DNA from 4 places in the Rhizobium sp. SAFR-030 genome. Region 3 is predicted to be linked to each of the others. Evidence: predicted binding sites of a transcription regulator. Region 3 holds the regulator's gene; each other region holds the start of a gene.

Evidence for each region. Region 3 encodes LexA, which represses DNA repair genes until DNA is damaged. Its sites were predicted from a motif close to TGTTCNNNNTGTGTTCNG; they were not measured.
Region 1: the regulator LexA is predicted to act here: its motif matches at 5,077-5,094, upstream of ACR65N_RS10370 (putative DNA modification/repair radical SAM protein).
Region 2: the regulator LexA is predicted to act here: its motif matches at 2,936-2,953, upstream of dnaE (DNA polymerase III subunit alpha).
Region 4: the regulator LexA is predicted to act here: its motif matches at 2,200-2,217, upstream of ACR65N_RS17060 (YifB family Mg chelatase-like AAA ATPase).

The regions. Positions count from the first base shown of each region.
Region 1 covers NZ_JBPFDO010000003.1:161,627-169,189, forward strand. Annotated here, with positions in the region: gene ACR65N_RS10340 (LysR family transcriptional regulator VtlR) at 1-794, opposite strand, end outside; gene trxB (thioredoxin-disulfide reductase) at 797-1,771, opposite strand; gene ACR65N_RS10350 (Lrp/AsnC family transcriptional regulator) at 2,014-2,481, shown strand; gene ACR65N_RS10355 (glycosyltransferase family 25 protein) at 2,507-3,307, opposite strand; gene ACR65N_RS10360 (glycosyltransferase family 4 protein) at 3,304-4,371, opposite strand; gene greA (transcription elongation factor GreA) at 4,394-4,870, opposite strand; gene ACR65N_RS10370 (putative DNA modification/repair radical SAM protein) at 5,100-6,332, shown strand; gene ACR65N_RS10375 (UdgX family uracil-DNA binding protein) at 6,332-7,563, shown strand, end outside.
Region 2 covers NZ_JBPFDO010000001.1:294,060-301,622, reverse strand. Annotated here, with positions in the region: gene ACR65N_RS01550 (lipoprotein-releasing ABC transporter permease subunit) at 1-1,172, shown strand, start outside; gene ACR65N_RS01545 (ABC transporter ATP-binding protein) at 1,188-1,871, shown strand; gene ACR65N_RS01540 (DUF2026 family protein) at 1,954-2,562, opposite strand; gene dnaE (DNA polymerase III subunit alpha) at 3,222-6,722, shown strand; gene ACR65N_RS01530 (L,D-transpeptidase family protein) at 6,935-7,563, opposite strand, start outside.
Region 3 covers NZ_JBPFDO010000001.1:50,570-58,132, reverse strand. Annotated here, with positions in the region: gene lpxB (lipid-A-disaccharide synthase) at 1-581, shown strand, start outside; gene gltA (citrate synthase) at 767-2,056, opposite strand; gene ACR65N_RS00290 (ComEC/Rec2 family competence protein) at 2,372-4,519, shown strand; gene ACR65N_RS00285 (hypothetical protein) at 4,592-4,996, shown strand; gene lexA (transcriptional repressor LexA) at 4,977-5,696, opposite strand; gene ACR65N_RS00275 (VOC family protein) at 5,865-6,719, shown strand; gene kdsA (3-deoxy-8-phosphooctulonate synthase) at 6,723-7,563, shown strand, end outside.
Region 4 covers NZ_JBPFDO010000005.1:272,481-280,043, forward strand. Annotated here, with positions in the region: gene ugpC (sn-glycerol-3-phosphate ABC transporter ATP-binding protein UgpC) at 1-501, shown strand, start outside; gene ACR65N_RS17050 (cupin domain-containing protein) at 617-1,126, shown strand; gene gshB (glutathione synthase) at 1,203-2,153, shown strand; gene ACR65N_RS17060 (YifB family Mg chelatase-like AAA ATPase) at 2,312-3,844, shown strand; gene ACR65N_RS17065 (LysE family translocator) at 3,870-4,481, opposite strand; gene ACR65N_RS17070 (GNAT family N-acetyltransferase) at 4,746-5,663, opposite strand; gene dut (dUTP diphosphatase) at 5,665-6,135, opposite strand; gene ACR65N_RS17080 (peptide chain release factor 3) at 6,235-7,563, shown strand, end outside.

The DNA of each region.
Region 1 (7,563 bases), on a different contig from region 3:
ATGTCGGCATTGATGGCGAGCTGAATCAGTCCGGGATCGCGGCCGACGATGTAGTCCGGCAGGACGGCAATGCCGATTCCCAGGAGGCAGGCGCGCTTGATCGACGTCTGGCTGTTGATCTGCAGATGCGGAAGGCGTGGATTGTCCGAGTTGCGGCCTGCATATTCCAGCCAGTTGACGTCGAGCAGGTAGTTGGGAGCCGGTTCACCGAAGGTGATGATCCGGTGCGTATCGAGATCCTCGATCGTCTGCGGCTCGCCGAACCGGTTGATGTAGGAGGGCGCCGCGTAGACGTGCATGTGGACGGTAAACAGCTTGCGCTGGATAAGGTCGGACTGCTGCGGCTGGCGAAGGCGGATCGCGCAGTCGGCGTGCCGCATGTTGACGTCCAGTTCCTCGTTGTCGAGGATCAGCTGGATCGACATTTCCGGATAGAGCTGCAGAAATTCCTGCACCTTGTCGGTCAGCCAGCCCTGGCCAAGGCCGACCGTCGTGGTGACGCGCAGCTTGCCGCTCGGCTTGTCGGTGGTCTCCGTCAGCTGCATCTTGACGGTTTCGAGCTTCAGCAGAACGTCATGCGCCGTGCGGTACAGAAGCTCGCCTTGCTCGGTGAGGATCAGGCCGCGGGCGTGGCGGTGGAAGAGCTTGACGCCGACATCCTGCTCCAGCGCGCTGACCTGACGGCTGATCGCCGACTGGGACAGGTGCAGCTTATCGGCGGCATGGGTGAAGGACCCGGCTTCCGCGGCGGCGTGGAAGATGCGCAGCTTGTCCCAATCGAGCGGTACGACCATCGTTATTCCGCCGCTTCAGCGAGCGGCAGGATGCCGGCAAGGTAACGTTCCGCCTCGAGCGCCGCCATGCAGCCCATTCCAGCAGCGGTGATGGCCTGGCGGAACGTGTCGTCGGTCACGTCGCCGGCGGCAAACACGCCCGGCACATCGGTGGCCGTCGAATCCGGAGCCGTCCACAGATAGCCGCTCGGCTTCAGCTTCAGCTTGTCCTTGAACAGTTCGACGGCCGGCGCGTGACCGATGGCCACGAACACGCCGTCGATCGGACGTGCGCTGATCTCGCCGGTCACTGTGTCGCGCAGACGGACACCGGTGACGGACGGCGGCATCGGCGGCTTTGCCGGTTCGCCGGTGATTTCAGCGACCTCGGTATTCCACAGCACGTCGACGTTGGGGCGCTGGAACAGCCGTTCCTGGAGGATCTTCTCCGAGCGGAAGCTGTTGCGGCGGTGCACGACGGTGACCGACCTGGCGATATTGGAAAGATAGAGCGCTTCTTCAACAGCGGAGTTGCCGCCGCCGACGACGATGACATCCTTGTTGCGATAGAAGAACCCGTCGCAGGTGGCGCAGGCCGAGACGCCAAATCCCTGGAAATGCTGCTCGCTTTCGATGCCGAGCCATTTTGCCTTGGCGCCGGTCGAGATGATCAGCGTGTCGGCGGTCCAGACCTGGCCGCTATCGGTGCGCACGGTAAAGGGGCGGCGGCTGGTGTCGACATCCGTCACCAGGTCGTTGACGATCTCTGCACCCACGTGGCGCGCCTGGCCGAGCATCTGCTCCATCAGCCAGGGACCCTGGATCGGATCGGCAAAGCCCGGATAATTTTCCACGTCGGTGGTGATCATCAGCTGGCCGCCCTGTTCCATGCCGGCGATCAACACCGGCTTCAGCATGGCCCGGGCCGCATAGATCGCGGCGGTATAGCCGGCAGGGCCGGAGCCGATGATGAGGACCTGCGTGTGACGGGCTGACATGGGGACATTCCTTTCAGATGGCATGAGAGGGTGGAGGCGTTCAACCGCAGCCGTTCCACCACTCGCCTTTGACGCTCATTTATGATCGTTCCCCACACCAATTCAAGGTCGGCGGCGCAGTTGGCGGGGTGCAGGCTCGGTTACGCACAATAATCCTGCGTAGGGGCGACATAATCTTGCGCCAAATGCTTGCCTTTGGGTGGCGCATCGGCAATAGCATGCCGAAACGACAAGGGTTGCCCGTGATCAAAGCCGAACTCGACGCTATCGACATCAAGATTCTCCGGGAACTGCAGCGCGATGGGCGAATGACGAATGTCGAACTCGCAGAGCGGGTCGGTATTTCCGCCCCGCCGTGCCTCAGGCGCGTCCGCAAGCTGGAGGAGGCCGGCGTCATCGAGGGCTACGCAGCCATCCTCAACGCCCCGAAGCTCGGCTACGACCTCGTCGCCTTCTGCATCGTCGGACTGAAGCACCAGTCGGAGGCCAATCTGAAGGCGTTCGCGGCGCTGGCGCAGAGCTGGCCGATCGTCCGCGAGGCGTGGATGGTCTCCGGCGACAGCGATTTTCTCCTTCGCTGCACGGCCGAAAACCTCAGCGGCTTCCAGGACTTCGTCATCGAGGTGCTGGCCGCCAACGAACATGTCGATACGGTCAAGACCATGCTGACCATCCGGCAGGTCAAGAAGCTGGGGCTGGTGGAAGTCTGACGCCATTCCTTGACTTCGCAGGCACCTACGGCCGGTCTGCCGGGAAGGGGATGCGGCAGTTGCGAACTGAACCGAACGGCATGCCGGCGATTGCGGCCCGGATCTGCTGGCCCAACCGACGCAGCTCTCGGGCACGCTTTCGGTGAAGCGGCATGGGCGCCTTGTGGATCGCCCAGGAGCGTTCGATCTCCCCATCAAGGCCGGCCCGGTCACGCGTCAGGAACTGGTCCTGGATGCAGAGTGCCGGGTTCAGCTGATAGGTCACGAGGCTGTGGAAGATCGGTGACTGGGGATCGAACAGCAGATGGTCGATGGCGCGGTCGCAGCGCGTGATCGTCATCAGCAGCCGACGGGCCGCTCCGGGCGTGACGATATAGCCGCCGGTGCCGAGATGGGCGCCCCTCAGGCGCACGAGATGGTGACCGGCGCCTGCCGTTATCCACCGTCGATCGACCGCCACGGTCTTGCCGGTCGTCTCGATCTTGACGAGGTCGGCGTCGGCGGGCAGCCACGCGGCTGCGGACATGAGTTCATGCGCATCGGCCGACAGGTGCAGGTCGTCCTCGATGACGATGCCGGGCTCGTTGCTGTCGACGATGAGCCGCCAGGCCTCGCGATGGCTCAGCAGGCAGCCGATCTCGCCGGGCGACAGAAGCCGTTCGCCGTCGCCATGCCGAATGCTCCATTCGTCCAGCGTCTCATCCGACAGCGCGCGGCCATCAACGGCGGGGATGCGGCGCCAGACGAGCCCCCGGGCCTCCAGCAGCGCCTGCATGCGCGCCATACGCTGTTCTGCCCGGTCCAGGTTGACGACATAGACGATCATCGCCGCTGCCCGTTGCGGAAAATATCGGCGTAGACCGCACCGATGGCTCTGGCCTCGTGCTCGATCGAGAAGTTGGCCTGCATGTGGTCATGCGCGGCGGCCCCCTCGGTGGCCGCGAGGCGCGTATCGCCCATATAGGGGGCAATCGCCGCCACGAAGGCTTCAAGATCGCCGCGCTCGACCAGTCGGCCGGTCTGTCCCTCGAGGATCAGCTCCTCGAACGCGCCGACGCGTGCCGCCACGACCGGGACACCGCTTGCCATCGCCTCGAGCGGCGTCAGCCCAAAACCTTCCCAGCGCTGCGGCGCGACAAACAGATCGAGTGCCCGGTACCAGTCCTCGATGTTGCGATGCTCGCCGACGAACAGGATGCGGTCGGCAAGGCCCGCCGCGGCAACGCGTGCCTTCAGGTCATCCTCGAAACCCTTGTGCTTCGGCGTCGCGCGGCCGGCGATGATCGCCTTCCAATCCGGATGATGCGGCAGAAGCCGGATCATCGCGTCGACGAACAGGTCGGTGCCTTTCTGGTGGCGCACGCGACCGAAGCAGCCAACGTAGCGGAAGGCATTATCGAGACCGACGGCAACCCTGGCGGCCTGCTTGTCGGCTGCCGGATGAAAACGCTGCAGATCGATGCCGTGCAGGATCACGTCGCTGTCGCGCTCGAGATAGGAGGCGGTCTTGCGGCAGACGGAGATGACACGGTCCATCTTCGAGATCAGCCACTTCGTCCAGCCGGTGTGGCGGCGCTGCGAGGCGGAGGTGAAGACGAGCCTCAGAGGCATGCGCAACACGTCACGCAGCAGGATGCCGGGCAGCATCTCGATGTTGCGGCGCGCGTGCCAGACGCGCACCGCCCGACCCTGCGGCGGGCGCCAGAGGCCTGCCAGCTGCGTGTAGCGCATGGAGGGCAGGTGAGGCGGCAGGCCTGGCCCGAGCGTCACGACCCTCTGGCCCAGCCGGTTCTGCACCGGCACGAGCTGGATGACCGTCGAGGTGACCCCCGACAGCCGCCGCTTGAAGTGCGGTGCGATAACCTCGACGTCGCTCAGATCTGAGGGCACGGTGGCTGCCTGCGGTTGACGATCAGCCCCAGGTGACCTGGAGGATCTCGTAGGCCTTCGAGCCGCCCGGCGCGACGACTTCGATCGACTCGCCGGCCTCCTTGCCAATCATCGCGCGGGCGATCGGCGAGGAGATCGAAATGCGACCTTCCTTCACGTCGGCTTCCTGGTCGCCGACGATCTGGTAGATCTTTTCCTCGTCGGTATCTTCATCGATCAGCTTGACCGTAGCACCGAACTTGATCTTGGATCCGGACATCTTGCTGAGGTCGATGACTTCCGCACGGGTCGTCAGATCCTCGAGCTCGGTAATGCGGCCTTCGTTGTGGCTCTGGGCTTCCTTGGCGGCATGGTACTCAGCATTTTCCGACAGGTCGCCATGGGCGCGTGCCTCGGAAATGGCCTCGATGATGCGGGGACGTTCCTCCTGCTGGCGCCAGCGCAGCTCTTCCTGCAGCTTGGTGAAACCGGACGGCGTCATCGGTACCTTATCAACCATTTTCTTTTTTCCTCAGTCTCATGGCCGCAACCTGCGGCCACAAAAAGAAACAGGTCCCGGAGCAGAACCCCGGAACCATGCGACAACTCAAGTTCCGCGAAGCATAGCAGAATGACGACGCGGATGGCTAGGGAATTCGAAATAGGGCGGGCGCGGCCGCTTGCAAGATGGAGTGCCATAGACAGCCGGCGCTTGACTCTTCTCGGCAGAACATTTAGTGAACGCGCTAATGAAGAAGTCGCTCAAAGAACGTCTTGCGATCCTGTCCGATGCCGCGAAATACGATGCGTCCTGCGCATCGAGCGGCACGACCAAGCGACACTCCGCGGGCACGGGAGGCCTGGGCTCGACCGAGGGCTCAGGCATCTGCCATGCCTATGCGCCGGACGGCCGATGCATCTCGCTGCTGAAGATCCTGCTCACCAACTTCTGCATCTACGATTGCGCCTACTGCATCAATCGCTCGTCCAGCAATGTCGAGCGCGCCCGGTTCACCCCCGACGAGGTGATCTGGCTGACGCTCGAATTCTATCGCCGCAACTACATCGAGGGCCTGTTCCTGTCGTCGGGCATCATCCGCTCGTCCGACCACACGATGGAGGAGATGGTGCGCATTGCCCGCGAGTTGCGGACGATCCACAATTTCCGCGGCTATATCCACCTGAAGACGATCCCGGAAGCCTCGGCGGCGCTGATCGAGGAGGCCGGGCTCTACGCCGACCGACTGTCGATCAATATCGAGCTGCCGACCGACAACGGCATCGGCCAGTTCGCGCCGGAAAAGAAGCCCGACAACATTCGCCGGGCGATGGGCGAGCTGCGGCTGAAGATCGAGGACGCCGCGGATGCCACGTTGCAGACCAAGCGGCGGAAGACCTTCGTTCCGGCCGGCCAGAGCACCCAGATGATCGTCGGCGCCGACGGTGCAAGCGACGCGACGATCCTCGGCACGAGTGCGCGGCTCTATGGCAGCTACGGGCTGAAGCGCGTCTACTATTCCGCCTTCAGCCCGATCCCGGACGCCTCGTCGAAACTGCCGCTCGTCAAGCCGCCGCTGATGCGCGAGCACCGCCTCTACCAGGCCGACTGGCTCTACCGCTTCTACGGCTTCGACATCGGCGAGATCACCTCGTCGTCGATCGACGGCAATCTCGATCTGGATCTCGATCCGAAGCTTGCCTGGGCGCTCGGCCACCGCGAGCAGTTCCCGGTCGACGTCAATCGCGCCGCGCGGGAGATGCTGCTGCGGGTGCCAGGATTCGGCACCAAGACGGTGAAGTCGATCCTTTCGGCTCGGCGGTTCAAGAAGATGCGACTGGAGGATCTGGGGCGGCTCGGCGTTTCGCTGCGCAAGGTGCAGCCGTTCATCCAGGCGGAAGGCTGGACGCCGCACCGGCTGATCGACCGGTCGGACCTGCGCTCGATGTTCGGGCCGAAGCCGGAACAGCTGTCGCTTTTCTGATGCAGACCATTGTTCTGAGAGGCCGCGGCGAGTTTACCGAATGGCGGGATGCGGCCCGCCGGCTGATGATGGCGAATGTCGAGCCGCAGGCGATCGACTGGCGCATCGAAGATGAGCGCGGCCGATTGACCGGTCTGGACGAAGCCGACGGCCAGCGCGCGCTGTCGGGCATTGGTGGCCCGGCGGATGCGCTCTTGCCGGCCACCGCTGCGGCGATCCATGTGCCGCCGGCCTTTATCGAACTGGCGGAGAGCGTCATCTGCCACTCGGAGCCGGCGCGCTTTGCTCTGCTCTACCGGCTGCTTTGGCGCATCCGCACGGAGCGCAACCTGCTGCAGATCGTCTCGGATGCCGATGTCATCGCCGCCCGGCGCCTGGAAAAGTCGGTCCGTCGTGACAGCCACAAGATGAAGGCATTCGTGCGCTTCAAGGAGGTCGCCTCGACCGACCCGACCGGCCGCCGTCGGTCGTTCTTCGCCTGGTTCGAACCCGATCACTACATCGTCGCGCGCATCGCGCCGTTCTTTCGCCGCCGGTTTTTCGACATGGACTGGGTGATCGCCACGCCGAAAGGGTCGGCCGCCTGGGACGGCGACGCACTGACCGTCACCGACGAGCCGGCCGTCAAGCCGGAGCTCACCGACGTCACCGACGATCTGTGGCGAATCTACTACGCCAACATCTTTAATCCCGCACGGCTGAAGGTGAAGGCGATGACCGCCGAGATGCCGAAGAAGTACTGGAAGAACCTGCCGGAAGCGGAACTCATCCCCGATCTCATTGCCAATGCCGAGGCCAAGGTCATCGAGATGGCGGAACGCGCAGCTTCCCAGCCGCCGGCTTTTCACGCGCGGGTCCAGGAACGTGTCGCGGCAGATCTCGCCGACCCCGATGCGCCGCCTGCCGGAACGCTTGAGGCATTGAAATTCGAGGCGCGCCGCTGCACGCTTTGCGACCTGCACTGCAAGGCGACGCAGACGGTGTTCGGCGAAGGCTCGGAACAGGCCGGCGTCATGTTCGTCGGCGAACAGCCGGGTGACCAGGAGGATCTCGCCGGCCGGCCGTTTGTCGGTCCGGCGGGCAGGGTGTTCGACCAGGTGCTGAACGAGGTCGGCATAGACCGCGAAGGGCTCTATGTCACCAATGCCGTCAAGCATTTCAAGTACGAACCGCGCGGCAAGAAGCGGATCCACCAGAAGCCGAACCAGAGCGAAATCCAGCAGTGCCGCTG
Region 2 (7,563 bases), 240 kb from region 3:
TCGCCGGCTTCTCGTTCGTCGGCATCATGCTAGGCGTTGCCACACTCATCATCGTCATGGCGGTGATGAACGGTTTCCGCACGGAGCTGATCTCGCGCATCCTCGGCATCAACGGCCACATGATCGTCCAGCCGGTCGACCAACCGCTGACCGATTACGCACAGCTTGCCCAGAAGTTCTCGGCCGTGCCCGGCGTCACCATGGCGCTGCCGCTGGTCGAGGGCCAGACGCTCGCTTCGGGCAAGCAGGGTGCCGGATCCGGCGCCCTGGTGCGCGGCATCCGCACCGAGGACATCGAGAAGCTGAAGGAAGTCTCCGGCAACATCCGTTCCGGCGATCTGACTGGCTTTGCCACCGGCGACGGCGTGCTGGTCGGCTCCAGGCTTGCCGCCTCGCTCGGCATCGGCGCCGGCGATCAGATCACGCTCGTCTCGCCGGAAGGCGACGTCACGCCGATGGGCGTCACGCCGCGGGTGAAATCCTACCGCGTCTCGGGCGTCTTCGAGATCGGCATGTCGGAATACGACGCGTCGATCATTTACATGCCGCTCGCGGAATCGCAGATCTACTTCAACGCCGATGGCCTTGTGCAGTCGATCGAGCTGTTCCTCTCTGATCCGGATGCCATCGACGAGATGCGGCCGAAGATCGAGGAAGCCGCCGGCCGGCAGATCTTCATCAGTGACTGGCGCCAGCGCAACCAGACCTTCTTCTCCGCCTTGCAGGTGGAGCGCAACGTGATGTTCATGATCCTGACGCTGATCGTGCTCGTCGCAGCACTCAACATCATCTCCGGCCTCATCATGCTGGTGAAGGACAAGGGCAGCGACATCGCCATCCTGCGCACCATGGGCGCTTCGTCGCGCGCCATCATGCGGATATTCTTCATGACGGGGGCGGCGATCGGCATCTTTGGCACCGTCGCCGGCGTTCTGCTCGGCGTCGTCGTCTGCCTCAACATCGAATCCATCCGGCAGTTCTTCTCCTGGGTTTCGGGCACCATCCTGTTTGATCCCGAACTCTACTTCCTCAGCCAGCTGCCGGCCGAGATGAGCGTCGGCGAAACGGTATCGGTGGTGCTCATGGCGCTGACGCTTTCCTTCATTGCGACCATTTTCCCCGCCTGGCGGGCCTCCCGGCTCGATCCGGTGCAGGCGCTGCGTTACGAATAGGATCCCTTGTCGCCAATGCCCCGCAAAACCGTTCTGAAGCTCGCCGGCGTCGATCGCATCTACGGCCAGGGCGATACGACGCTCGCCATCCTGAAGGGTGCCGATTTCGAGCTGCATGCCGGCGAGATCGTCGCACTGGTGGCGCCGTCGGGCACCGGCAAGTCGACGCTCCTGCATCTGGCGGGCCTGCTCGAACACCCGGATGCCGGCGAGATCTTCATCAACGGCGAAAGCTGCGGCAACCTGCCGGATGACCGGCGCACCGCCATCCGCCGCGGCGATATCGGCTTCGTCTACCAGTTCCACCACCTGCTGCCGGAATTCACGGCGCTAGAAAACATCATGATGCCGCAGCTGATCGGCGGCCTGCCGAAGAAGGAAGCGGCTGAGCGTGCCGCCCAGCTCCTCGACTACATGCGCATCGGCCACCGCGCCGAACACCGCCCGGCCGAATTGTCGGGCGGCGAGCAGCAGCGCGTCGCGATCGCCCGTGCGGTGGCCAATGCGCCCCTGGTGCTTCTCGCCGACGAGCCGACGGGCAATCTCGATCCGGAAACCGCTTCTTACGTCTTCGAGGCACTGGAGGCGCTGGTGCGCCAGTCGGGTCTGGCGGCGCTGATCGCCACCCACAACCACGAACTCGCCGGCCGAATGGACCGCCGCGTCACCATCGAAGGCGGCCGCATCGTCGATTTCTGACGGTTTATCCGGCTGCCTGGCACTGCGGAGCGGGTGCGGGTCGTTTCAGCCGGCCCCGTTCTTCATCTTTTTGAACCGGAGCTTACCAGCTGCCGGAAAGGGTGTTGCCGATCAGCGGCACGCTGCGCATTGCACCGGCATCGTCGCTGACCGACAGCGATGCCTGCATCTGCTTCGGAGACTTGCGAAACCACTGACTGGCGATCGAGGCGAGGTCGCCGGTGAGGCCGTGCCTCTGCCAGTCGGCGAACCGCCGTGCCATGGCCTCCGGTTCCGACTGGTAGAAGAAGTCGCCCGACTGGCCGAGTGCGTTGATCGACGGCGCCATCGCCGAGAGCGGCCGCTGGAACATCCGCGCCGCGACAGACACCGTCTTCACGCTCTGCGGGAAAGCCGGCGCCATGAAATCGATCGCAAAGCCGTCGGCCTCCACCCAGCAGTGAAAGTTATCTCCGGCTCCGGTCACGTAACCGTCCTCGCGGTGGTCGGCAAACAGCATCACGGCGCCATCCAGATTGTAGGCGGCAAGCCCGCCCTTGGGCACGGCCTGCAGCTTGAAGTGATGCTTGAGGATGAATGCACCGAAGCTGGCAAAATACATAGACGCAGTGGCCGGATCGGCATTCTGCGCGACGAGCAGGCTGTTGATGACCTTGTAGATCCGGTGATAGTCGCTCTGCTTGATCAACATTGGTGTTCGCCTGCGCTGCTGATGGTTTTCGGCTTTCAGTAGGCAAGGCGGCCGGCGATGTAAACGCCAAGGCTGGCCTCGGTCGCCCGTCGCGTCCGGCGGCAAGGATACTGCGAGCCTTGGGCACACCGGTTGTATGGCATGCCACTCCCACTGGCCTCCAACTCACACTCCGTCATCCTCGGCCTGTCCCCAGGATCCGCAACCGCAGTTCGGGGACAGTCCAACGTCGTCATGGCAAAGATCGGCGGCGTCGAAGATAGTGCGAACCAACAGCAGATCCTCGGAAAAGCTGGAGGATGACGGCCGACGTGCCCGGTCGATTACCGCCCGTTAAGCAAAGTTGTTCCGCCTTCGTTCTTGCTCTTGACGCCGGTACAAAAAGAGAACAAAATGCAAACATTACGGAACAGGAGATTGATCATGACTGACCTCATCCGCGATGTTGCAGCCTTCGCCTCGATCATGACATTCGTCGCCAGCATCGGCATTCTCGTCCTCGCCTTCTGAAGCCTCAACCGCTCCTCCTGATCAGCCGACCCCGGCGGCGGCATGGCGCATCGACGCGACATGGTTTTCGGTTGATCGTCGAAGCTTCAGCTGGACTTCAAGGCGCTGCCGCCGGACAATGCGCCGATTCAGCAAGGCACGGCGGCGACATGGCAGATACGATCGATATGAAGCGGGTGGACACGCAGGCGCAAACGACGCCGCAGTTCGTCCATCTGCGGGTGCACTCGGCCTTTTCGCTCCTCGAGGGCGCCCTGCCGCTGAAGAAGATTCTCGCCAAGGCAACCGCCGACGCACAGCCGGCGATCGCCATTACCGACACGAACAACCTCTTCGTCGCGCTGGAGTTTTCGGAAAAGGCGGTCGGCGAGGGAATACAACCGATCATCGGCTGCCAGATGGCAATCGACATGCAGGACCAGGGCGATGAAAAGCGCGGCGGCAATGGCGGTCTCGCAAAGCTTCCCTCGCTGGTGCTGCTGGCCGCAAACCCGGTCGGCTACGAGCGGCTCGTGGATCTCGTCAGCCGGGCCTATCTCGGCGGCGAGGGCAGCCACATGGCGGTGCACATTGCCTTGTCGTGGCTGGAGGAGGAGGGCGCCGATGGCATCATCGCGCTCACCGGTTTCGCCTCCGGGCCGATCGATCCGCTGTTGAAGGAAGGTCACCGGGCGCAGGCAGAACAGCGGCTGGTGAGGCTGAAGCGGATCTTCGGCGATCGCCTCTATGTCGAGCTGCAGCGCCAGAACGGCTATGACCGCCGCCACGAGCGCAAGCTGATCGAGCTTGCCTATGCACATGATCTGCCAATCGTCGCCACCAACGAGGCCTTCTTCCCGTCGAAGTCCGATTACGACGCCCATGATGCGCTGATGGCGGTCGCCCACAACGCCATCGTTTCCGATGACAGCCGCTTCCGTCTGACGCCCGATCACTACCTGAAGAGCCGCGAGGAGATGGCACGGCTGTTTGCCGACTTGCCGGAGGCGCTCGAAAACACCGTCGAGATCGCCCGGCGCTGCTCCTTCGTCCTGAAGACCCGCAAGCCGATCCTGCCGCGCTTCACTGGTGCAACCGACGACGCGGAAGAGGCGGAACGGGCAGAATCGGCCGAATTGCGGCGGCAGTCGGTCGACGGGCTCGAGGCGCGGCTGGAAGCGCTCGGAATGGCCAGCGGCTATACGGTCGAGGATTATCGCGAGCGGCTGGATTTCGAGCTGTCGGTCATCGAGCGGATGAAGTTCCCGGGCTACTTCCTCATCGTTGCCGACTTCATCAAATGGGCAAAGCAGCACGACATCCCGGTCGGTCCCGGGCGCGGTTCGGGTGCCGGTTCGCTGGTCGCCTATGCGCTGACCATCACCGACGTCGACCCGCTGCGCTTCTCGCTTCTGTTCGAGCGCTTCCTCAACCCGGAACGCGTCTCGATGCCCGACTTCGACATCGACTTCTGCCAGGATCGCCGCGAGGAGGTGATCCGCTACGTGCAGCAGAAATACGGTCGCGAACAGGTGGCACAGATCATCACCTTCGGTTCGCTGCAGGCGCGCGCCGCGCTGCGCGACGTCGGCCGGGTGCTGGAAATGCCCTACGGCCAGGTCGACAAGATCTGCAAGCTGGTGCCCAACAATCCCGCCAACCCGACGCCGCTGTCGAAGGCGATCGAGGAGGAGCCGAAGCTTCAGGAAGAGGCCGACCGGGAGCCGGTCGTCGCGCGGCTTCTCGATATCGCCCAGAAGATCGAGGGCCTTTACCGGCATGCCTCGACGCATGCGGCCGGCATCGTGATCGGCGATCGGCCGCTCTCAAAGCTGGTGCCGATGTACCGCGATCCGCGCTCCGACATGCCCGTCACCCAATTCAACATGAAGTGGGTAGAGCAGGCCGGCCTGGTCAAATTCGACTTCCTCGGACTGAAGACGCTGACGGTGTTGAAGACGGCGGTGGATTTCGTCGCCAAGCGCGGCATCCATGTGGATCTCGCCAAGATTCCGCTCGACGACCAGAAAACCTACGAGATGCTGTCGCGCGGCGAAACGGTCGGCGTCTTCCAGGTGGAAAGTGCGGGCATGCGCAAAGCGCTCATCGGCATGCGGCCCGACTGCATCGAGGACATCATCGCGCTGGTTGCCCTCTATCGCCCGGGCCCGATGGAAAACATCCCCACCTACAACGCCCGCAAGCACGGCGAGGAGGAGATTGAATCCGTCCATCCGACTATCGACTACCTGTTGAAGGAGACGCAGGGCGTCATCGTCTACCAGGAGCAGGTGATGCAGATCGCCCAGGTCCTGTCCGGCTATTCGCTTGGCGAAGCCGATCTTCTGCGCCGCGCCATGGGCAAGAAGATCAAGGCTGAGATGGACCAGCAGAGCGAGCGCTTCATCGATGGCGCCGTGAAGAACGGCGTCTCCAAGCCGCAGGCGAAGAACATTTTCGAACTGCTCGCCAAATTCGCCAATTATGGCTTCAACAAGTCCCACGCGGCCGCCTACGCCATCGTCTCCTACCAGACGGCCTATATGAAGGCGCATTACCCGGTCGAGTTCCTCGCCGCGTCGATGACCTACGATATGGCCAACACCGAAAAGCTGAACGATTTCCGCCAGGATGCCGGGCGGCTCGGGATCAAGGTCGTACCGCCGTCGATCCAGACTTCGTTCCGCATGTTCGAGACGGGCGACAACTGCATCTACTATTCGCTGGCGGCTCTGAAAGGGGTCGGCGAGTCGGCGGTCGAGCACATCGTTGCGGTGCGTGGCGAGCAGCCCTTCGCAAGCCTTGAGGATTTCTGCCTGCGTATCGACCCGAAGCAGGTCAACCGGCGGGTGCTCGAAAGCCTGATCAATGCCGGCGCTTTCGACGGGTTCGGTCGCAACCGGGCGGAACTGATCGGCGGGCTGGACCGCATCATCGGCTATGCGCAGCGCGCCGCCGAAGGCAAGACCAGCGGCCAGAGCGACATGTTCGGCTCCTCGTCGGCCGCCGGACCTGAAAAGCTCATCCTGCCGGCCTTCGATCCGTGGATGGCCTCCGACATGCTGATGCGCGAATACCAGGTGCTCGGCTTCTACCTCTCGGCCCATCCGCTCGACACCTACAAGGACGTGCTCGCCAAGATGCGGGTGCAGAATTTTGCCGAGTTCTCGGCAGCCGTGAAAGCCGGCGCCAATGCCGGGCGTCTTGCCGGCACCGTCACCGGCAAGCAGGAGCGCAAGACGCGCACCGGCAACAAGATGGGCATCGTGATGTTTTCCGATGCCACCGGCCAGTTCGAGGCGGTGCTGTTTTCCGAGGCGCTGAACCAGTACCGCGACCTGCTGGAACCCGGCAAGTCGCTGGTCATCACCGTGCAGGCGGACGAGCGGCCGGAAGGCATCGGCCTGCGCATCCAGACCGTCCAGTCGCTGGAGGAGAAATCGGTGCAGATGCAGAAGGCGCTGCGCGTCTTCGTCCGCGATTCCGGGCCGATGCGCACGGTCGCCAAGCATCTGAACGCCCGCGGTGACGGGCTTGTCTCGTTCGTCGTCATCAAGGATGACGGCCGGCGGGAGATCGAGGTGGAGCTGACGGAGAAGTACCGCATTTCGCCGGAAATCGCCGCCGCCCTACGCGCGGCGCCCGGCGTGCTGGACGTGGAACTGGTCTAGCCAGATCTGGCGCGACGCGGGGGTTCTCGGATCGTGAATTCCGCGTTCCCTCAAACACTTGCGGCGGGCGCCGGAATCAAGATGCCAGACCGCTGACAAAGGACATCAAGCCGCGGCAGCTTACTTGGTGGCGAAGGATTTGCCTTCTCCACCAGCGGCTTGGCGGAGCGATCGGAATCAAATCCTGAGGGGCATGAGCGGCAAGGTGGATGTCAGCCTTTGGCGCCGCCGTGGGTGACGGTGATGAAGTCGGTTCCCTTGCCGGTCTCGCTCTCGGTGCCGGCATCGGTGATCGTCAGCGAGCTGCCGGTGGAGATCATTGCCGAGATCCGCCGACGCAGGTCGTCGGACATCGAGATCCGGTCTAGGACGCCCTTGAGGCTACTCTCGCCTGCAGTCTCACCGGATGTGATGCCGAGGCGCCGGGCGGTTGCGGCCGGCAGAGCGTTGGCAAGCGTCAGCCCCTGCCAGCTGGCCTTGCCGCGGCCGCGATCGATGGCGGTCAGGCTAAAAAAATGCGTGCCGAGCGCGATCTCCGGCCGGGCAATGTCGACAGGCTCGGAGATCAGCGGCGTAAACCCCTGGCGCACCATCAGCTGGCCCTTCGGCGGCGTTGGGCGGTCGGCGCTCGCATAGATCGCCTTGAGGAAGGCGGCGCTCAGAATGCCGCCCCTGGGCGACAGATCCTTCCACCGCTTGAACGCCTCGACGGCGCTGCGGGTCGCCGATCCGGCAACGCCGTCCCGCGTGCCGGCGTCGAAGCCGAGCCCGGTCAGCAGCGCCTGTACGTCGGCAATCGTCTCCCGGTCGGTCCGGCGGGTGATGAGGATGCGCAGCGGTT
Region 3 (7,563 bases):
TGTTGCTGCCCGGCTCGCGGTCGACCGAAATTCGCGCGCTGATGCCGGAGCTGAAGGCGACGGTAGATCTGCTGTCGGAGCGAAATCCCGGCATGCGCTTTCTGCTGCCGACGGTTCCGCGCCAGGCTGACCTGGTTCGCGACCTGCTGCGGGACTGGCCCGTACAGCCGGAATTTTCGAGCGACGTTGCCGGCAAATGGCGCGCCTTTGCCGAAGCCGACGCAGCGATCGCCGCGTCCGGCACCGTGACGCTGGAACTCGCGCTCTGCGGCGTACCGGCAGTGTCGATCTACAAGGCGGACTGGCTGATCCGGCTGATGGCCAAACGCATCAAGGTGTGGTCCGGCGCGCTGCCGAACCTGATCGCCGACCAGCCGGTGGTTCCCGAACATATCAACGAGCTGGTGCGGGCAGGCTATCTCTGCCGCTGGGCCGAATGCCTGTCGAGCGAAACGCCGCAGCGCCGCGCGATGCTGGAAGGCTTCGACTTCGTCTGGCAGAGGCTGTCGACCTCCGTGCCGCCCGGCGAGGCCGGAGCCGGCCTGGTGCTGCAACTGCTTTCCGACAGGCAGCGTCTCTAGATCATTCCACTGACGTTAGACGGACCCTGTGCAGCGATTCGCCGGCGCGATCGGCCGGCATGGGCGAGCTAAGCGCGATTTCTGCGCTTGGCTCACTTACAAGGTGCGGCACAGAGGTCTCGAAACAGCAAAAAGCCCGGAGCATGGCTCCGGGCTTTTTTGTATTCCGCTGTCGAGCCGAGTGATCAGCGCTTGGCGACCGGCACGTAATCGCGCTGCGCGGCGCCGGTGTAGAGCTGGCGCGGACGACCGATGCGCTGCTGCGGATCCTCGATCATTTCCGCCCACTGGGCGATCCAGCCGACGGTACGGGCCAGCGCGAACAGCACGGTGAACATGGTCGTCGGGAAGCCCATCGCCTTCAGGGTGATGCCCGAATAGAAGTCGATGTTCGGGTAGAGCTTCTTCTCGATGAAGTAGTCGTCCGTGAGGGCGATCTTCTCGAGCTCCATGGCAACCTGCAGCAGCGGGTCGTCATTGTGGCCGAGTTCGGCCAGAACCTCATGCGTAGTCTTCTGCATGATCTTGGCGCGCGGATCGTAGTTCTTGTAGACGCGGTGGCCAAAGCCCATCAGGCGGAACGGATCGTTCTTGTCCTTGGCGCGGGCGATGTATTCCGGGATCTTGTCGACCGTGCCGATTTCCATCAGCATGTTGAGCGCCGCTTCGTTGGCGCCGCCGTGTGCGGGACCCCAGAGGCAGGCGATGCCGGCCGCGATGCAGGCGAACGGGTTGGCACCCGAAGAGCCGGCGAGACGTACGGTCGAGGTGGAGGCGTTCTGCTCGTGATCGGCGTGCAGGATGAAGATGCGGTCCATGGCACGCGCCAGAACCGGGTTCACCTTGTACTCTTCGCACGGCACGGCAAAGCACATGCGCAGGAAGTTCGACGCGTAGTCGAGATCATTCTGCGGATACACGAACGGCTGGCCGATATGGTACTTGTAGGCCATCGCCGCGATCGTCGGCATCTTGGCGATCATCCGCAGCGAGGCAACCATGCGCTGGTGCGGATCCGTGATATCGGTCGAGTCGTGGTAGAAGGCCGAAAGAGCGCCGACCGTGCCGACCATGACGGCCATCGGGTGGGCGTCGCGGCGGAAGCCGGTGAAGAAGCGGCTCATCTGTTCGTGCACCATCGTGTGATGGGTCACGCGGTGGTCGAAATCCTTCTTCTGCGCAGCCGTCGGCAGTTCGCCGTACAACAGCAGATAGCAGGTTTCCAGGAAGTCACCCTGCTCGGCCAGCTGCTCGATCGGATATCCGCGATGCAGCAGGATACCTTCGTCGCCATCGATGAAGGTGATCTTGGATTCGCAGGAGGCCGTCGAGGTGAAGCCGGGGTCGTAGGTGAAGGCGCCGGTCTGCTTGTAGAGCGACGCGATGTCGATCACGTCCGGCCCGATCGTCCCGCTTTTTACGGGAAGATCGACCTTCTTATCTCCCAATCCAAGATGTGCGCTTGTGTCCGTCATGCTGATCCTCCGATGGGCGGAATGGCGCAAAATGCGCCAGAAGAATGAAGCGTCTCAAAGTAGCTATATGATCTGATGCGCGCTGCCAAGCACTGGTGAAGGCTAATTGTGCGGCGCGAAAGAGGGGCGGGCAAGGGCACTTTCGGCATCATCTGGAGCGTCTTGCGGGGGTTGCTGGACTTTAATCGATCCAAACGCCCGCCGTGGTCCGCGTGATGACAAAAGCGTCATTGACCACCCCTGATAATCGGGTGCAGATTGTCGATCGGTTAAGAGGGCGGCGGTGAATTCAAGCAAATTCTCCGGGGGGCTCGATTGTCGCAGCATGACGCGCAGATCGCAGATGAGCGACACCTGCCGGCGATGCCACGGGCGCCGCCGGACGCATCTCCTGTTCCGACGGTGCCTGAAAACCACGGGCCGGCCGCCGAGTTCCAGACCTCGGTAAAATCCTGGCCGAACACCCACCTTCGGCTTGCCTCTGGGCGGCAGGCGGTGCTTCGCCTGGGAGCGCTCGGTGCCGAAGAAATCGCCCATGGGCGGCTGTTTCTCGCCGTTCCGCTGCTGCTGGGGCTCGGCATTCTCCTCTGGTTCGGACTGCCCCTGGAACCGCCGGCATTTGTCGGCTGGCTCGCAGTCCCCTTGCTCCTCCTGGCGCCAGTCGCCGCTGCCCGCGGCCTGCAGGGGACGGCACGCGGTGTGGCGGCGCTCGCCTTTATCATCGCCGGCATGGGGCTTGCGGCGCTGGAGACCTGGCGGCAGACGACACAGGTGCTCGACAGCGCGGTGACGACCAGGATCGAAGGCATCGTCGAGCGACGCGAGGCGGCCGGCGATGGAAGCTGGCGCTATGTGGTGCGGCTGACTGCCACCCGAGATCCGCAACTCGTTCGCCCGCCGGACCGGGTGGCGGTGCTGGCAAGGGGGCAGGAGGCGAGCATCGCGCCGGGGATGGTGCTGACCGGTCGGGCACGGCTCTCGCCTCCGTCGGGTCCGGCACTGCCCGGGCTGACGGATTTCGGCTTTGCCGCTTTCTTCGACGGGATCGGCGCGGTGGGCTATTTTTACGGCAAGCCGCAGGCCGGCGGGCCGGCGGCGGACCTGAGTCTTGCCGAGCGGGCGCAGATGTCGCTCTACTCGCTGCGCGGCATGGTCGGCGACCGGATCCGCAGCTTCGTACCCGGAGATGCGGGCGCCTTCGCCGCAGCCATCGTCACCGATGAACGCCGGGCGATCTCCAGCGAAGCGGTGACCGCGCTCAGGATGGCCGGCCTTGCCCATATCGTTGCCATCTCCGGCCTCAACATGGCGCTTGCCGCCGGCATCTGCTTTGTCGGCCTGCGTATCCTCCTCAGCCTCTCGCCGCCGCTGGCGCAGGCTCTGCCGACGAAGAAGATTGCCGCCGGTGGCGCGCTGCTGCTGGTCACGCTCTACTACGTCATCTCCGGCTTCGGCGTTTCCGCCGAGCGCGCCTACCTGATGATGGCGATCATGCTGACTGCCGTGTTCTTCGACCGCCCGTCGATCAGCCTCCACAACATCGCCCTGGCGGCGCTGGTGATCATGATCCTGTCGCCCTCCGCCGTCCTCGGCCCGAGCTTCCAGATGTCGTTTGCCGCAACCGCGGCGCTCGTCGCCGGTTACGCAGGCTGGACGGCGCGGCGGGCACGGCAGGACCATGACACGCGACCGCTGGCCACGGGTTTGACTGCACGCGGCCTCACAAGCCTCTGGACGATGGTGAGCGGGACCTTCATCACCTCACTGATCGGCGGCCTGTCGACGGCGATCTTTTCGGTCAGCCACTTTCACCAGCTGACGGGATACGGGCTCGTCGCCAATCTGGCGGCGATGCCGGTGGTCTCGCTGGTCGTCATGCCCGCCGGCCTGCTCGGCATGCTGGCGATGCCTCTCGGTCTCGACAAGCCGTTCTTCGCCCTCATGGGCCTGGGCTCGGGCATGGTCATCGCCATTGCCACCGAGGTCGCCTCCTGGGGCGGAAACATGGTGGTTGGCCGCACGCCGCCGTGGTTCCTGCCGCTGACGACTGTCGGCCTGCTGCTGCTGGTGCTCCTGCGGACGCGCCTGGCGCTGCTCGGCCTCGTTCCTCTCGGCGCAGGTCTGCTGCTGGTCGGCATGGTCGAGCCATCGAAGAAGAACCCCGACCTGCTGATTTCAGAGGATGGCGCACTGGTGGCGGCGATAGACGGAACTAGCGCCAGCCTCAACCGGCCGCGCCCGCCAGCCTTCCTCTACCGGCAGTGGGAAAGCGCCCTGCAACTGGGCGAGATGAACAGCCCCGAGCGCCGAGACGCGCCTCCCGAGCCGGCGGCAAACCCCGTGCCGGCAGCGAAACAGCAGCCAGCGGGGCACCCTGTGCCCGCGGCAAACACCGAGCCGACGCCTGAGACGACGAAGAGCAACCCGACAGCCAGCCCCGACGCAACTGCGACGACCAACTAGATAGCCAAACCTGCCGCCGCCGCGAGGCCGCAACCGCTGACCCGCGAAGGACTGGCGTCCGCCCGGGCACTGATGCAGGACACATTCGCCGGCGCGCCTCCCGACCGGTTCGTCTGCCTCGGCCAGAAAATCTGTCTGCTGCGAAGCGCATCAGGCAATCGCATCGCCTGGGTCGATGACGCGCGCTATGCCGGGCCTGCCTGCGATACGGCGGACCTCGTCATCGCACCGCGCGCCCGTTTCGACACGTGCCGCTCGAACGCGCTGATGCTGAACGGCGCCAGCCTCAGACGAACAGGCGCCGTCGAGATCGATTTCGCCGCCAGCCGCGATCCGGAAAGCTGGCACCTGCACGCGGCGATGACCGGCATCCGGCGCCCGTGGACGCAGCATCGCGCCTACGACTGGCGCACGCGCAGCATGGACGAGCAGCTACCCGAGCGGTTGGCGCGGATGATCAGTGATAGCGGCGGATGAGGCCGACGAGCTTGCCCTGAACCTTGACGCGGTCTGCGGAAAAGATACGCGTCTCGTAAGCCGGGTTTGCAGCCTCCAGCGCGATGGAGGCACCCTTGCGGCGAAAACGCTTCAGCGTCGCTTCTTCGTCGTCGACCAGCGCCACGACGATATCGCCCGGGCTTGCCGTGCTGCCGTTGCGGATGACGACGGTATCGCCGTCGAGGATGCCGGCCTCGATCATCGAATCGCCCTTGACCTCGAGCGCGTAATGCTCGCCCGGCCCAAGCATCTCCATCGGCACGCTGATTTCGTGCGTGTTGTTCTGGATCGCCGAAATCGGCACGCCGGCAGCGATCCGTCCCATCACAGGGACGGAGGCGGAGGTCGCATCATTGGCGGGGATGGCGACGGGGCGGGCGGCCGAGGGTGCTTGCGTCTTGCCGAGACTTCCCTCGATGACGCTCGGCGAAAAGCCGCGGCGCGGCTGCGGTGCTGCGGAATAGGCTTCCGGCAGCTTGATCACTTCCAGCGCGCGAGCCCGGTTCGGCAGCCGGCGGATGAAACCGCGCTCTTCCAGCGCCGTGATCAGCCGGTGGATGCCCGACTTGGATGCCAGCTCGAGCGCGTCCTTCATCTCGTCGAAAGACGGCGGCACGCCTGATTCTTTCATCCGTTCGTGAATGAACAGAAGCAGTTCCTGCTGTTTGCGCGTGAGCATGGCGGCGACCCCCTGAAGGAAACAAATCCAGAACGAACACTATCTGTTCCACATGTGTTCCGCAAGTGCCTAAGATCCGGTGAACGCAGGCTCATCACGGATTTTCTGCTTCGACTTCGCCCTGATGCGCGGTAAAACGGACGGCAATCGAGGCTGGAGGCATGGAAGATGGACAGTGACAGGCCGCGCGCGATCGATCATCTGGTCTTGCCCATCGAATCGCTGCAGACCTCGCGGGAGCGGCTCGAGGCGCTCGGCTTCACCGTCGCCCGGCAGGCGGATCATCCCTTCGGCACATCGAATGCCTGCGTATTCCTGGCGGACGGCACCTATCTCGAGCCGCTCGTCATCCGCGACGCTTCTCTGGTCGGCGAGAGCGTGCGAGGCGGCAATGTCTTCACCGGACGCGACGCGCGGTTTCGCGGCGGCCGGCTGGAGGGCCTCTCGGCGATCGTCGTGTCGAGCACTGATGCTGCCGCCGATCACGAGCGCTTCCTGCGGGCGGGCATTTCAGCCGGCGACATGCTCGGTTTCTCGCGGCAGGCGTTGACCGCGGAAGGGGCACCCGTCACGGCAAGCTTCCAGCTGACCTTTGCCGATCTGGGAAGCGACCTGTTCTTCCTGTTCAGCTGCCAAAGGATCAACCCGTTGCCGGCCGATCGCTCGGTGCTGGAGCGGCACGAGAACGGTGTGGTGGCGTTGCGCGAGGTGTTGCTGCACGGTGCCGCACCCGATGATCTGGTCAAGCGCATCGAGACGGTGACGCACGCGGCTGGCTTCAGCGAAGCGGACGAGACGGCCTTCACGCTTGCCAATGCGCGCATTCGCCTCGTCGCCGGAGCGGAAACCGCGAGTGGAGCCGATAGGGCGGTGAAGGCGGCGGCGGTCGTCTTCCATGTCGCCGATCTGACGGTGACAGAGCTGTTGCTGGCTGATAATCACCTCCCATATGTGAGGACGCCGCACCGTATCACCGTGGCGCCGGCGCCCGGTCAGGGCGTTTCGTTCGTTTTCGAGGAGTAGATCATGGGCGTGAGCGCCAATGCAGAGGTTGCTGTCGGCGAGGGCTCGTCCCGCGTCATGTTTTCCAACAGTGGCCGGCTGTCGCTGATCTGCGGACCGTGCCAGATGGAAAGCCGCGACCATGCCTTCATGATGGCTGGCCGGATCAAGGAAATCTGCGATCGGCTCGATATTGGCCTTGTCTACAAGTCGTCCTTCGACAAGGCGAACCGCACGTCGCTGAACGGTCCGCGTGGCATCGGCATCGATGCGGCGATGGAGATCTTTGCCGACCTGAAGGCCGAATTCGGCTTTCCGGTGCTCACCGACATCCACACGGAAGAGCAGTGCGCCATCGTCTCGCAGACGGTCGATATCCTGCAGATCCCGGCGTTCCTCTGCCGCCAGACGGACCTTTTGGTGGCGGCGGCGAAGACAGGCCGGGTCATCAACGTCAAGAAGGGCCAGTTCCTGGCTCCTTGGGACATGAAGAACGTGCTCGCCAAGTTCACCGAAAGCGGCAATCCGAACGTGCTGCTCTGCGAACGCGGCGCGTCCTTCGGCTACAACACGCTGGTCTCCGACATGCGCTCGCTGCCGATCATGGCGTCGCTTGGCGCGCCGGTCATTTTCGATGCCACCCATTCGGTGCAGCAGCCGGGCGGGCAGGGCGGCTCCAGTGGCGGCCAGCGCGAGTTCGTCGAGACGCTTGCCCGTGCGGCGGTGGCCGTCGGCATCGCCGGCGTCTTCATCGAAACCCATGAAGATCCGGACAATGCGCCGTCCGACGGGCCCAACATGGTGCGCATCGAGAACCTCGAGCGCCTTCTCGAAACGCTGCTCGCCTTCGACGCCGTCGCCAAGC
Region 4 (7,563 bases), on a different contig from region 3:
GGTGGCCGCATCGAGCAGATCGGTTCGCCGCTTGAGGTCTATCACGCCCCGGCATCGACCTTCGTTGCAAGCTTCATCGGCGCCCCGGCCATGAACCTGATCTCCGGCGAGCTTCACGGCAACCGGCTGGCGATCGGCCCGGCAACGATCGAGCTGGACCAAGCGCCGACCTCCGGCGCGGTGATGGTGGGCGTCAGGGCGGAGGATCTGCGGGTCGCCAGAGACGGCGAGGATTTCCTGCCGTTCCGTCTCGATTATGTCGAAGAGCTCGGCTCGCAGCGGCTGGTTCACGGACAGGTGGGCGACCAGAAGCTGACGGCGGCGCTGTCGCCGGAAACGCCGGTGGCGGAGGACATGCGGCTCGCCTACGATACGCAGCGCCTGCATTTCTTCGGTGCGACCGATGGCCGACGCAACGGCCCGGCCGTCATCCGTGCAACGCCGGTTCCGGAGATGGTGCCTTCCCCGGTGCTGTCATCAGAGTTAGATCCGGTGACCTGAAGGCGAACCAGGGCTACCGTCACGATCCGCGCGATTGATAAAATGCAAGCGATCCTGACAACCTTGCGCTGAAACTCAGGTGTTACCCTCTGCCGGTCCGGGATAAGGGGGTCACATGGTTTTGAAACTGGCACTCGCGGGGGCGATCGCTCTTGCCTATCGCAGCCGCACCAGCGCGCCAGGTGGCGGCGTCCCGCCCTTCATCGGCGCCTCGGCGGAAGCCCTGGCGCGGGAGCTGAAGCCGGCGCCGATCGAACCCGCCTGGATCCTCGACGGCACACCGCAGGCCCGTGTCGTCTCGCACTCGACGACCGCCGACAAATGTTCGACTACGGCTATCTGGGACTGCACGGCGGGCACCTTCCGCTGGTTCTTCGGCGACGACGAGACGGTGGTTATCCTCGACGGCGAGGTGTCGATCACCGCCGAGGACGGCACCCAGCGACTGCTGCGCGCGGGAGACATCGGCTACTTCAAGGCCGGCACCTGGGCGACCTGGCGCATCGACCGCTACGTTCGCAAGATCGCCTTCATGCGCCAGCCTATCTGGATGCCGCTCGCCCTCGTTTACCGGGTCCGCAACCGTGTTCGTCGTGCCCTGAAGGGCGGCGGGCTCGGCCTCTAAAGCCTGCCGATCTCTACCGTTGCCTTCGCTTGCCCGTCGTCCTACATCTGGCGGGCAATCTGACAAGGGACAGGGTATGGCCAAGATCCGCACAATCGCATTCCAGATGGACCACGTGTCCAGCATCAACATTGCCGGCGATTCGACCTTCGCCATGGCGCTGGAAGCGCAGGCCCGCGGCTACGAGCTGTTCCACTACACGCCCGACCGGCTGACCATGCGCGACGGCCGGATCTTCGCCTCCATCGAACCGATGCAGCTGCGCGACGAGAAGGGCAGCCACTTCACCCTCGGCGAGCGACAGCGGGTCGATCTGTCGACCATCGACGTGATCATGCTGCGCCAGGATCCGCCCTTCGACATGGGCTACATCACCTCCACGCATCTTCTCGAACGGCTGCACCCGAAGACGCTGGTGGTCAACGACCCGGCCTGGGTGCGCAATTCGCCGGAAAAGATCTTCGTCACCGAGTTCGCCGACCTGATGCCCGCGACGCTGATCTCGCGCGACCCGGCCGAGATCGCCAGCTTCCGCGATGAGATCGGCGACATCATCCTGAAGCCGCTCTACGGCAATGGCGGCGCCGGCGTTTTCCATTCGGCCCGCGACGACCGCAATTTTACCTCGCTGCTCGAGATGTTCGGCCAGATGTATCGCGGCGAGCCCTACATCGCCCAGGCTTACCTGCCGGCGGTCCGCAAGGGCGACAAGCGCATTCTGCTGGTCGACGGCGAGCCGGTCGGTGCGATCAACCGCGTGCCGGCAGTGACCGACAGCCGCTCCAACATGCATGTTGGCGGTCGCGCCGAGCCCACCGAACTGACGGCGCGCGAGAAGGAAATCTGTGCCCGCATCGGCCCGGCGTTGCGTGAACGCGGCTTCCTGTTCGTCGGCATCGACGTGATCGGCGACGTGATGACCGAGATCAACGTCACCTCGCCGACCGGCATCCGCGAGGTCAAGAAGTTCGGCGGCGCCGACGTCGCGTCGCTGCTGTGGGATGCGATCGAAGCCAAGCGCGGCTGACCGCGATTACCTGCAACAGATCGTCGGCGTGCTGCGCGCCACGAATTGTTCCGCAAATGTTCTTGTGCTCAACCATAAACTGTGGTTGGATTGTACTTGCGCGTCTTGGAAGCCAGTGCGGGCTCTGACCAGGCGCTGGAACGCGGGGCAGGTGGCACATGGTGGCGCGGGTCAGTACGGTTGCATTCCAGGGCATCGAAGGCGTGCCCGTCGATGTTCAGGTCATGATCGGGCCGGGCAAGCTCAACATGCACATCGTCGGCTTGCCGGATAAGGCGGTCGCCGAAAGCCGCGAACGTGTGCAGGCGGCGCTGCATGCCTCGGGTCTGGCACTGCCGCCGAAAAAGATCACCGTGAACCTTGCGCCGGCGGATCTGCCGAAGGAAGGCTCCCATTACGACCTGCCGATTGCGCTGGGGCTGATGGCGGTGCTCGGCGCGATACCGGCCGATGCGCTGGCTGGCTATGTGGTGCTGGGCGAACTCAACCTCGATGGAACGCTGGCGCCGGTGGCCGGTGCGCTGCCGGCGGCGATCGGGGCCAATGGTCTCGGCAAGGGGCTGATCTGCCCGGCAGACAGCGGTGCGGAGGCCGCCTGGGCGGGTCCGGACATGGATATCCTTGCGCCGCGCAGCCTGATCGCGCTCGCCAATCATTTTCGCGGCACCCAGGTCCTGACGCGGCCGCAGCCGGCGATCCGCATGCCGGCAACCAATCTGCCGGATCTTGCAGACATCAAGGGTCAGGAGAGTGCCAAGCGGGCGCTGGAGGTGGCGGCGGCCGGCGGGCATAACCTGCTGATGATCGGGCCACCCGGTTCCGGCAAGTCGATGCTTGCCGCCCGCCTGCCGTCCATCCTGCCGCCGCTGGAGGCCGCCGAACTGCTGGAGGTGTCGATGATCCACTCGATTGCCGGCCAGCTCTCGGGCGGCAAGCTGTCCGACCGTCGACCGTTCCGAACACCGCACCACTCGGCCACCATGGCGGCACTGGTCGGCGGCGGACTGCGGGCAAAGCCGGGCGAGGCCTCGCTTGCCCATCACGGAGTGCTCTTCCTTGACGAGTTTCCGGAGTTCTCGCCGCAGGTGCTGGATGCGCTGCGCCAGCCGCTGGAGACGGCGCAGTGCGTCGTAGCGAGAGCCAATTACCGCGTCACCTACCCGGCCAGCATCCAGCTGGTGGCGGCGATGAACCCGTGCCGGTGCGGCATGGCCGGCCAGCCGGGGCATGTCTGCGCCCGGGGCGACCGTTGCCTCACCGAATATCAGGGGCGTATCTCCGGGCCGCTGATGGACCGGATCGACATCCGCATCGAGGTGCCGGCGGTCTCGGCTTCCGATCTCATCCGCCCGCGGCCGGCCGAAGCCAGTGCCGAGGTGGCAGCCCGTGTTGCGCGGGCCCGCGAACGGCAGCGCCAGCGGTTCATCGAGGCCGGCCTGCCGGGCATCGGCACCAATGCCCGTTGCTCGACCTCGCTGATCGAGGGGTTTGCCGAACCCGATGCAGCAGGGCTGCAATTGCTGCGTGACGCGGCGGAAAAACTGAAGTTCACCGCCCGCGGCTATCACCGGGTGCTGAAGGTGGCTCGGACGCTTGCCGATCTCGACGACATGCAGCGTGTCGGGCGCATTCACCTGGCCGAGGCGATTTCCTACCGGATGGCGGGCGAAAGGATGACGGCGGCGGCTTGACGCGGCGAGGCGCTGCAGGTGCCGCTCAGCGGGCAGCGATATAGGCGGCCGTGCCGGCGAGAATGCTGGCTGCAGACCGATTGAGAAGTTTCAATGCGCTCGGTTTCTTGAGGAGGATGCGTGCCTTGGAGGCCAGCAGGATATAGGGCAGCAGGACTGCCATCAAGACGACGAAGGTCAGCGCCACCAGGGCTGCGTAGTCGCGCGGTCCGATGGACTGTAGAGGGATGAGGGTGGGCACCAGCGCCACGTAGAACAGCATGGTCTTCGGATTGCCGAGCGTCACCAGCAGGCCGGAGAGAAAGGAAAGGCCAATGCTTGGCGTGCTCTGCGCCTCGATCTCCTGCGGCAGGAGACCGGCCGTCCAGAGCTTCCACGCGATGTAGATGAGGTAGGCCGCACCGGCATACTTGATGATCAGGAAAGGCGTGGTGAAATTCTGCGCCACGATGGCGAGGCCCAGAATGACGGCGGTCAGATAGATCAGGTCGCCGAGGATGAGGCCAAGTCCCATGAAGAGGGTGGGGCGGAAGCCGGACCCGAGCGCGCGCGCCACGATGGCAGTCATGCCGGGCCCTGGAATGGCGGCTGCGATGAAGAGCGCGCCGGCATAAGCAATGAGTGTGGTGATCGTCATGAAGGGGCCCTCGCCGTCGGATCCTCCATGGCAGGCAAACGGGCGCCGCGCAATATGCTGCCGCTGGCGGATCGATGGACGCACGTAGGAGGTCATATGCCGGACCCCAGCGGTTGCCGTTCCGGTGCTGACGACGTCGGAAGAGGAGGCTCAACGGTGAACATGTCAGACCGGCCTCGAGCGGCGATCATTTCGGCCGCGCCTGCGCATGGTGAAGTGGACAGGAGGCGGTCCCGCAGCAGATCCATCACGCTGAGCACGTGGTCAGAAATCGGCCATTGGTGAGAGCTTCACGGGGCCGTGCGGCAGTGCCATGTGGCGGCTCCACATCATCAGCACGGTTGCGCCTTCGTCGGGGTCGGCGCGCGCGTCCCATGGCTGTCCGTCAGCACAGATCCTGTCGGTCGGGAACTGGACATCGACATGCGTTGCCATGGCAGCAGTTGCCCCGATCAGGGTGCCGAGCGAGGGGATGGCGGCGCCCACCACATCGAGAAGCGAAAGCCGTTCGTCATTCGTCAGCTCGCTGGCGACGACACAGTGCTCCTGCTCCATCCAGTGCAGCGAGATGGACGGGGAGAGCCAGGCGTTGAGCAGGAACATGTGAGACTGGTCGAGGACTGCGAACCGGTCCGACACTGGCTGGCGGCAACGGAGCGCCTCGCGGATCAGCGCGAGATCGTCCGGCTGACGTATGTCCAGGCGACGGGCGGGCGGGATCCCGCCCGGCAGAGCCGGAACCGGGCCTGAGAAGCGCCACTGCGGCACGGTCCGGAAGCCGAGAGGCTGGTACAGTGCCGGATGCCGTGTGGTGAGGAGGATTGCCTCGAAGCCCGCCGCACGACAGCGGCCGAAGGTGATCTGCATCAGGTCGCGGAACAGGCCGCGGCCGCGCCATTCCGGCCGCACCGCGCCGGATTGCCAACCGGCGGCTTTGATATGCTTCCCGTCGATCATCACAGGCATTGAAAAGGCGCTGAGATTGGCGATGCATCGTCCGTCTGCATCGAAGTAACCAGTCGGCATGCTTGTCGGATCGGGGCCGCCAAGCACGGTCAGGGGCGAGACATCGAAGCGGAATATGTCGAACAGCAGGTCGCAGAAGGCGCGCCAGGCGAGCGGATCGCCGAAGTAGTCAGAACGCAGCACGAGGCCGTTGCTGTCGCAGGACCGCCCACGCATCTCAAACGCCGGTGGAGCCGAAGCCACCGGCGCCGCGCTCGGTGTCGCTTACCTGCCTCGTCTCGATCACCTGCACCTGCGTGACCGGCGCCACCACCATCTGGGCGATGCGCATGCCGCGGCTGATTTCGAAATCCTCGTCCCCGAGGTTGACAAGCAGCACCTTCACCTCGCCGCGATAGTCGCTGTCGATGGTGCCCGGCGTGTTGAGGCAGGTGATGCCGTGCTTGAAGGCAAGGCCGGAGCGCGGCCTGATCTGCGCCTCGAAGCCGTGAGGGATCTCGAAGATGAAGCCCGTCGGCACCAGGGCGCGCTTCCCCGGTTCAAGCGTCATCGCCTCGCCATCGCCGAGCGCGGCCTTAAGGTCCATGCCGGCGGCACCCGCCGTCTCGTAGGACGGCAGATCGAGCCCGTCGGCATGCGGCAGGCGGATGACGGAGAGCCGGGGCGTGGAGGAAGCGTGCATATTCATGATCCCATTTGCGGACCCGGGGCTCGCGGGGTCAAACACGAATTGAAAGTTATCCACGGAGTCGCTAGATACGCGGCAACTCAAAGGATTTTCTGACCCATGGCCGAAAGCATTGCAGAGGCGGTTTCCCGCCGCCGCACCTTCGCGATCATCGCCCACCCAGACGCGGGCAAGACAACGCTGACCGAAAAGCTGCTGCTGTTCGGTGGTGCCATCCAGCTTGCCGGCGAGGTTAAGGCCAAGAAGGACCGCATCCAGACGCGCTCCGACTGGATGAAGATCGAGCGCGAACGCGGCATCTCGGTTGTAACCTCGGTGATGACCTTCGAGTTCGACGGCAATGTCTTCAACATTCTCGATACGCCCGGCCACGAGGATTTTGCCGACGACACCTACCGCACGCTGACGGCGGTGGATGCCGCGGTCATGGTTATCGACGGTGCCAAGGGCATCGAGCCGCGGACGCTGAAGCTGTTCGAGGTGTGCCGCATGCGCGACATCCCGATCATCACCTTCGTCAACAAGATGGACCGCGAGGCGCGCGATACGTTCGAAATCCTCGACGAGGTGGAAGAGAAGCTGGCGCTGGATACGGCGCCGGTCACCTGGCCGGTCGGCCGCTCGAAGAACTTCTGCGGCTCCTACAATCTCGCCGACAACACGTTCCGCGGCAGCGACACGCAGGTCGAGGGCCAGCCGGTCAATGGTCCGCAGACCGTTGCCGAGCATCTGCCGGAAAACGAGCGTGCGGCCTTCATCGACGAGCTGGAACTGGCTCGCGAAGCCTGCCGCCGCTTCGATCGTCAGGCCTTCCTCGAAGGTCACATGACGCCGGTCTTCTTCGGCTCGGCGCTGCGCAATTTCGGCGTCCGCGATCTGATCAATGCGCTTGGCGATTTCGCGCCGCCGCCGCGCGACCAGGTGGCCGACGTGCGCAAGGTGCATGCGGCGGAAGACAAGATGACCGCCTTCGTCTTCAAGATCCAGGCGAACATGGATCCCAACCACCGCGACCGTATCGCCTTTGCCCGTATCTGCTCCGGCAAGCTGGAGCGCGGCATGAAGGCAAAGCTTGCCCGCACCGGCAAGCTGATGGGGCTGACGGCTCCGCAGTTCTTCTTCGCCTCCCAGCGCCAGCTGGCGGATACCGCCTATGCCGGCGATGTCGTCGGCATCCCAAACCACGGGACGCTGCGCATTGGAGACACGCTGACCGAGGGCGAAGCGCTTGTCTTCCAGGGTGTGCCGAACTTTTCGCCGGAAATCCTGCGCCGCGTGCGGCTGGAGGATGCGATGAAGGCAAAGAAGCTGAAGGAAGCACTGCAGCAGATGGCCGAAGAGGGCGTCGTGCAGCTGTTCTCGCCGGAGGATGGCTCGCCGGCGATCGTCGGGGTGGTCGGCGCGCTGCAGCTCGACGTGCTGAAGGAA